Regions from separate parts of the Brevibacillus sp. IT-7CA2 genome, predicted to be linked through region 1. Evidence: a T-box and tRNA genes for the amino acid it is inferred to sense, from the RefSeq annotation. Region 1 holds a T-box; the other holds one or more tRNA genes.

Evidence for each region. A T-box is a leader RNA that pairs with one kind of tRNA and senses whether it is charged. The one in region 1 lies ahead of ACM6JA_RS26310 (valine--tRNA ligase), so its partner is inferred to be a tRNA-Val.
Region 2: it has a tRNA-Val gene. The T-box ahead of ACM6JA_RS26310 (valine--tRNA ligase) is inferred to sense a tRNA for this amino acid. The anticodon was not compared.

The regions. Positions count from the first base shown of each region.
Region 1 is NZ_CATKQT010000052.1:128,366-131,773, forward strand. Features, by position in the region: gene ACM6JA_RS26310 (valine--tRNA ligase) at 1-1,912, opposite strand, end outside; T-box leader at 1,970-2,211, opposite strand; gene ACM6JA_RS26315 (STAS domain-containing protein) at 2,270-2,596, opposite strand; gene ACM6JA_RS26320 (ATP-binding protein) at 2,704-3,408, opposite strand, start outside.
Region 2 is NZ_CATKQT010000011.1:727,134-730,541, forward strand. Features, by position in the region: gene ACM6JA_RS10045 (EamA family transporter) at 1-787, shown strand, start outside; gene ACM6JA_RS10050 (glyoxalase superfamily protein) at 1,132-1,500, shown strand; tRNA gene ACM6JA_RS10055 (tRNA-His) at 1,582-1,657, opposite strand; tRNA gene ACM6JA_RS10060 (tRNA-Leu) at 1,675-1,761, opposite strand; tRNA gene ACM6JA_RS10065 (tRNA-Val) at 1,771-1,846, opposite strand; tRNA gene ACM6JA_RS10070 (tRNA-Glu) at 1,909-1,982, opposite strand; tRNA gene ACM6JA_RS10075 (tRNA-Ser) at 1,991-2,083, opposite strand; gene thiM (hydroxyethylthiazole kinase) at 2,970-3,408, opposite strand, start outside.

The DNA.
Region 1 (3,408 bases):
ATGCGTCAGACAGACGGGTTACATCTGCTATTGTCGCTTGCAGGCGGGAGAGAATCCATTTGTCTGGTGTAGACAGCTCACCGCTCAAATCGATTTCCTCGTATTTGAAGTCAGCCAGGTTCATCAAGGCAAAACGAGACGCATTCCAAATCTTGTTCGCGAAGTTGCGGTTTGCCTCCACCTTTTCCCAATAGAAGCGCTGGTCATTCCCTGGGGAGTTCCCTGTTGCTAGTGTGTATCGCAGCGCATCCGCTCCGTACTTCTCAATCACTTCCATTGGATCGACACCGTTGCCAAGTGATTTGGACATTTTTCGGCCCTCGGAGTCGCGAATAATGCCGTGGATCAAAACGGATTCAAACGGACTTTTCCCGGTAAATTCAAGACCTGAGAACATCATGCGAGCAACCCAGAAGAAGATAATATCGTAGCCTGTTACCAGGACATTCGTTGGATAGAAGTACTTCATGTCCTCGGATTCTTCCGGCCAGCCCAGCGTCGAGAACGGCCATAGACCAGAGGAGAACCATGTATCGAGAACGTCGTTGTCCTGCTCCAGCTTGTGGCTGTGGCAGCTTGGGCACTCAGTCACATCCGCGCGAGATACAATCGTTTCGTTACAATCTCCGCAATACCATGCAGGAATTCGGTGACCCCACCAAAGCTGACGGGAGATGCACCAGTCGCGGATGTTTTCAATCCAACGCAGGTAATTCGTCTTGAAGCGCTCTGGGACGAATTTCACGCTCTCAGGGCTATTTGCATTAGCCAGTGCTTCGTCAGCCAAAGGCTGCATTTTTACGAACCATTGGGTAGAAAGGTATGGTTCTACGACTGCATCGCTGCGCTCACTATGACCAACCTGATGAATATGCTCCTCAACCTTGAACATCACACCTTGCTCAGTCAAATCTTTGATGATTTGCTTGCGGCATGCAAAGCGATCCAAGCCTTTGTAGATACCAGCCAGCTCGTTCATCGCGCCCGTCTCATCCATGACAACGATTTGTGGCAACTGATGACGAAGACCCAATTCAAAGTCATTCGGATCGTGTGCCGGCGTAATTTTTACAGCGCCAGAACCAAACTCAGGATCAACGTAGTCATCTGAAACGATTGGAATTTCTCGTCCTACGATTGGCAAAATCACGGTTTTGCCGATCATGTCCTTGTAACGCTCATCTTCCGGATGTACAGCTACAGCCGTATCACCTAGCATTGTTTCAGGACGGGTTGTAGCTACTTCGATATAACCGCTGCCATCTGCCAATGGGTAACGCATGTGATGCAGCGCACCTTTTACTTCCTTGTAGATTACTTCAATATCAGACAGAGCTGTGCGGGCAGCAGGGTCCCAGTTAATAATGCGGTTGCCGCGATAGATCAAGCCTTTTTCGTAAAGACGAACAAATACTTCGCGGACAGCTTGGGACAAGCCTTCATCCATCGTAAAACGCTCGCGGGAGTAATCCAGGGCAAGACCGAGCTTTTCCCACTGCTCACGAATATGCGAAGCGTAGATGTGCTTCCACTCCCATATTTTTTCCACGAATTTTTCGCGGCCCAGATCATGGCGAGAGACGCCTTCTTCACGCAAGGTAGCTTCTACGCGCGCTTGAGTCGCGATACCAGCATGGTCCATACCTGGCAAGAACAAGGTGCTGTAGCCTTGCATACGCTTGGTACGCGTAATGATATCTTGCAAAGTCGTATCCAGCGCGTGTCCCAAGTGCAATTTACCAGTTACGTTCGGCGGTGGAATGACAATCGTAAACGGACGTTTATTCGGGTCACGTTCTGCCTTGAAAAATTGTTTTTCGATCCAATACGGATACCATTTGTTCTCTGCTGCTTTTGGATCATAGTTTTTCGGCAGCAATTGGTCAATGTCGGTTGTTGGCTGTGTAGACATGTACGACTCCTCCTATTAGCATAACTTGCTTTGCAAAAAATAAAAAAACCCTTCATCGCAAAGGACGAAAGGATTATTTTCGCGGTACCACCTTTGTTAACACACGATAAACGTCATGCTTATGGTGTGTTCACTCTGACAAGATAACGGTTGCGAACCGGTCTCGGCTAGGCACATGCTTTCACCGAAAAAACTCCTGGGCGACCTTCAGCCATTCATGACCTTAGAGAATCTCGCAGCAACTGATTCTCCTCTCTGCTAAGGTGTCCTGACTTACTCTTCCCACTCATCGTTCATATTATATGTAATTGTCGTATAGTTAGCTTTCACTATTATATACAATCACGCTGTTTGGCGTCAAACCCGGGTTTCGCCCACTTTTCCAACTGCAATGCCCAGTGCTTCGGTAAAACCGAGCACGCCCAAAATATCGAGAATTTCTTCTCGGACATTGACGATTTCTACCTGTTTGCCCATGGCCAACAGTTCTTTCGTGGTAAAAAACAAGCTTCCAATACCGGAAGAATCTACAAAGGAGACACCTTGAAAATCGACGGTAACGGATTGATTTCGCCCTCCATACTGCTGGAGCAATTCACCTACTCGATCTCCTACAGCCATGTCCAACTCTCCGACGAAAAACAATGTAGCCTGTCCGTTCGCCTCTGTTGCGCGGTAGTCCATGCTCAAACTCCTCTCAATAGGTATCGGTACACCCAATCTGCTCGTCCTTTTACTATATTACCCATTTTCATTCACTTGCAAACATTTGGCTTTTTGGAAATGGTTGCTTAACGTGAAAGGATACATTCTAAAATAAGCTTTGTGCCTGCCAGGGAGCTGCTCAAATAAACACGATCACAGTATTGCAGGATCACATGAAAACCGGCCCCAAGCGAGTGGCGCGTAGAAAATCCTTGTTGTAGGGTAGCTCGCGGGATATCCTCGAGCAAAATTCCTTGTCCTTCATCATGGATCACAGCGCGGCACATCTGCCTGTCATTCGTTAGGTATAACGTAACCACACCGCCTTTTCCGTGCTTCAACGTATTGGAAGCAGCTTCGTTGACCGCAACGAGAAATTGCAGCAATCGTTTATCAGAAATGCCTTGTGGTTCCAAAGCTTGCTTGAACAATTTACGCAGTTCTGCAAGCTGCTCCGGTAAACGGATATCGATTGCCAAGAGCTTATGCCCTTCCCGAAGCAAGAAAAATAATTCTTCATCACTAAGCAACAATAGCTTACCTTCTGTGACCACACCCAGGATATCTCTGTAGATCTCCCATTCCCGTCTTTTGCGTTTTCGTTCTTCTGCTATGACGGCGGTGACATCAATCAATGCGATTCCACAGGTCCGATCTGGCAATACAGATGTGTATAATTCAAACACCTTTGTGCCATCAGTGGTGACAATTTGCTCCCTTACAGGACCACCCGATCCAGCCGCCTCTTCGACGAGTCGTTGCATTTCTCGCTCTACTTCCAAACTCGCACG
Region 2 (3,408 bases), on a different contig from region 1:
ATTGATTTTTGGCGGATTGATCATGACGGTCATGGCCATCTTTTTCTCCAAGCAGCGATTTTCGTTCAAGTATTTCTTGTTTTTGGCACCAGCCAGCCTCATGATGGCCTCAACCAGTCTTTTTTACCATCAGGCTGTTAGCCGGGTCTCTGCGTCGCTCGCAATCGTTCTCCTCTTTCAGTTTACCTGGATCGGTGTCTTGCTGGAGGCGATTGTGGATCGCAAATGGCCGACCGCTGAAAAATGGGTGTCTCTGGTTATGCTTGGAGCAGGGACGGTTCTTGCAAGCGGACTTGGCGAAAGCGGCATTCAGAATGTAGACATGGTCGGACTGATCTTCGGTCTGATGTCGGGCGCGACCTTTGCCTTGGTTATTTTCTTCAGCGGGCGAATTCTCCCTGGAATGGATCCATACTTGCGAAGCGCGATTTCGATTAGTATGGCTGCCCTGATGCTCTCGATCGTTTATCCACCGACTTTCCTGGTAAATGGTCAGCTTCTGCAAGGTTTGCTGCCGCTCGGTCTTTTGGTTGCGATCTTCGGTTCGGTCATCCCTATCTTCTGTTTGGCTGTCGGTGTTCCGCGGATCGGCAATGGACTGGCTACCATTTTAAGTGCAGTCGAATTGCCTACAGTCGTGCTCTTGTCGAGTTTCGTGCTTCAAGAGACTGTATCTCTCCCTCAATGGGGTGGCGTATTCATGATCCTCGCTGCCATTTGTGTACCGCAAGTAAAATGGCGGAAACTATTCTCCCCTTCTCACACCCTCGAGCAGGAAAGAATGTAGTGCCGTTTCCTATACACAGCATACAAAAAAGCGTGCAGACGAGCTGGTTCTGCACGCTTTTTTGTTGATACACCCCCTTCTCTATAGAAGGAAGGTAGATTCACTGACTCGAATCTATTTGCAAAGACTGCTGACTGGGATACACCGCCACCGAATCTCGAAGTGCTCGTCACCTTATTACACGAACAACCTCAGAAGATACAAGCTGCTTACAAGGATCGATTAGAAGAATTTCCCGCAACTGAATCCGGCATGCACACGATTGCACAAGTGCTTGTCCGAACTATTTTTCACGAAGGGGTGCACCTCGCTTCCCTCAATACAATCCGGAGGTTTCTAGGCAAATGAATCAGAACATAACGCCGATTTTTCGTATGTTTAACGTTGAGAAGGCAAGAGAGTTTTATGTGGAGTTTCTAGGTTTTCAGATTGATTGGGAGCATCGTTACGAGGATCACTTTCCGTTGTACATGCAAATTTCTTCTCCATCGTGCACGCTTCATCTATCCGAACATCACGGGGATGCTTGTCCTGGCTCAGCGATTCGCGTACAGGTAGAGAACATCGAGCTTTTTCATCAGTCACTGTTGCGTCAAGGATATAAGTACGCTCGTCCCGGTCTAGAGGAGACGCCGTGGGGAACGAGTGAAGTGAGCGTGACCGATCCTTTTGGCAATCGCCTTCATTTTTATCAGCCTGTTGCTCAATCGTAGACGGATATAAAGAAAGCCCAGCCGGAGTTCCTTTACAGGAGCCACCGCTGGGCTATTTTCATTTTACATTTTGAACATATATGGGGCGATCGATGGGACTTGAACCCACGAGTGCCGGAGCCACAATCCGGTGCGTTAACCCCTTCGCCACGACCGCCATATATAGGGTTTGCTTGGTGCGGTCGAGAGGACTTGAACCTCCACGGTGTTGCCACCACTAGAACCTGAATCTAGCGCGTCTGCCAATTCCGCCACGACCGCATATAAAAATGGTGGAGGCTGACGGGATCGAACCGCCGACCCTCTGCTTGTAAGGCAGATGCTCTCCCAGCTGAGCTAAGCCTCCATACCCCAAACCAGTTGTTGAGGCCCCCGCAAAGCATTCACTTCACTTTGTGGGGTATAAAGTGACCCGTAGGGGATTCGAACCCCTGTATGACAGCGTGAAAGGCTGCTGTGTTAAACCGCTTCACCAACGGGCCAAGTATGATGGCGGATGGAGTGGGATTTGAACCCACGAGACGGTTCGACACCGCCTACACGATTTCCAATCGTGCTCCTTCGGCCGCTCGGACATCCATCCATCGAGCCTGCAAGCGTTCGCTTCGGCAAGAATTAATCTATCATATTCACAACATGATTTCAAGTGATATTTTGAAAGTTTTCCCCTCGTACTACCGTCGTTTCATCAATCTTAGGTGTTTTTCATTCAAAAAGAAAAAAGGGAGATTGCCTAAAGCAACTTCACGTTCTGTTCAATATGATACAAGTAGTATTCCTTTACAAGACGGAGTGATGTCAGTTGTCAAAAAGAAAACGCCGTTCAGTAGGCTTCCCCTGTTTGTACGGAAACTGGTGTGGGCCTGGATGCTCCGGGCCGGGTGCTCCGATTGATGACGTCGACAGATGCTGCAAGAGGCATGATGATTGCTATCAAAAGCACGGCTATTTTTCTTGTCATTGCGATCAGGAGCTCGTACGCTGCCTTCGAAATAAAGTAAATAACTCAACGGAAAAAGGGAGAATGGCCGGACTCATCTCGAATTTTTTCTCTCGAACAGGATGCTTTCCCAACAATCCCCGCTAGTTATATCTGAATCGTTTTCCTCGTCAATTTTCATCCAAAAAACGGTAACAACTTGGACATGAATCAGACATAATTACCTTGTTTTTCCTTGTATTTTTTTGGTACTCTATTGAATGTCCAAGGAGGGTACGCAGCGTGGAATTGCACATACGAACAGACGCCAGTGTGGCGCTGACGTTAAAGAGAGAAATTATTTGTCATGGTATTTCCCGTTTTTATGTCCGTCCATTCGATGCTGATCAAGTAGAATTTATATTCCTAGCACTATCAGAGCACCAGAAGAAGCTGCTGTCTTATTCACTACGAAATTACAGCTACTGTCTAACATATCTAGCTTAATCGTTCTACGGCCATTTGTCTCCCCTTTTTTAAAGGGGAATTTTTATTGTTTTTTTTCGATGTACCCAAAACGGCGAACATCGTCTGCGGTCAAGTTATGCAAGGCATTCAAAAATTCGACTTGGAAACTGCCTGGACCTACTCCTGCTGCTTTCTCTGCTGCCAGCTGCGCAGCAACACCGTAGCATACCAATGCTGCAGCACCTGCGATCAGCTTGTCATTTGCAATGGCTGCAAACGCTCCCATAACAGACGTTAACAAACAGCCAGTTCCGGTCACCTTCGTTAAGATTGGATGACCATTATGGATCGAGTAAGTCGTTTCTCCATCCGAAATCACATCGACCTTGCCTGTAATCGCAACGATTGTCCTTAGCTTTTTCGCTGCTGCTCTCGCTAGGTCCGCGACATCTCCGCCCGATTCCTTCGCATCTACACCTTTAATCTCCCAACGCTCCCCGATGACATTGGCAATCTCGGCA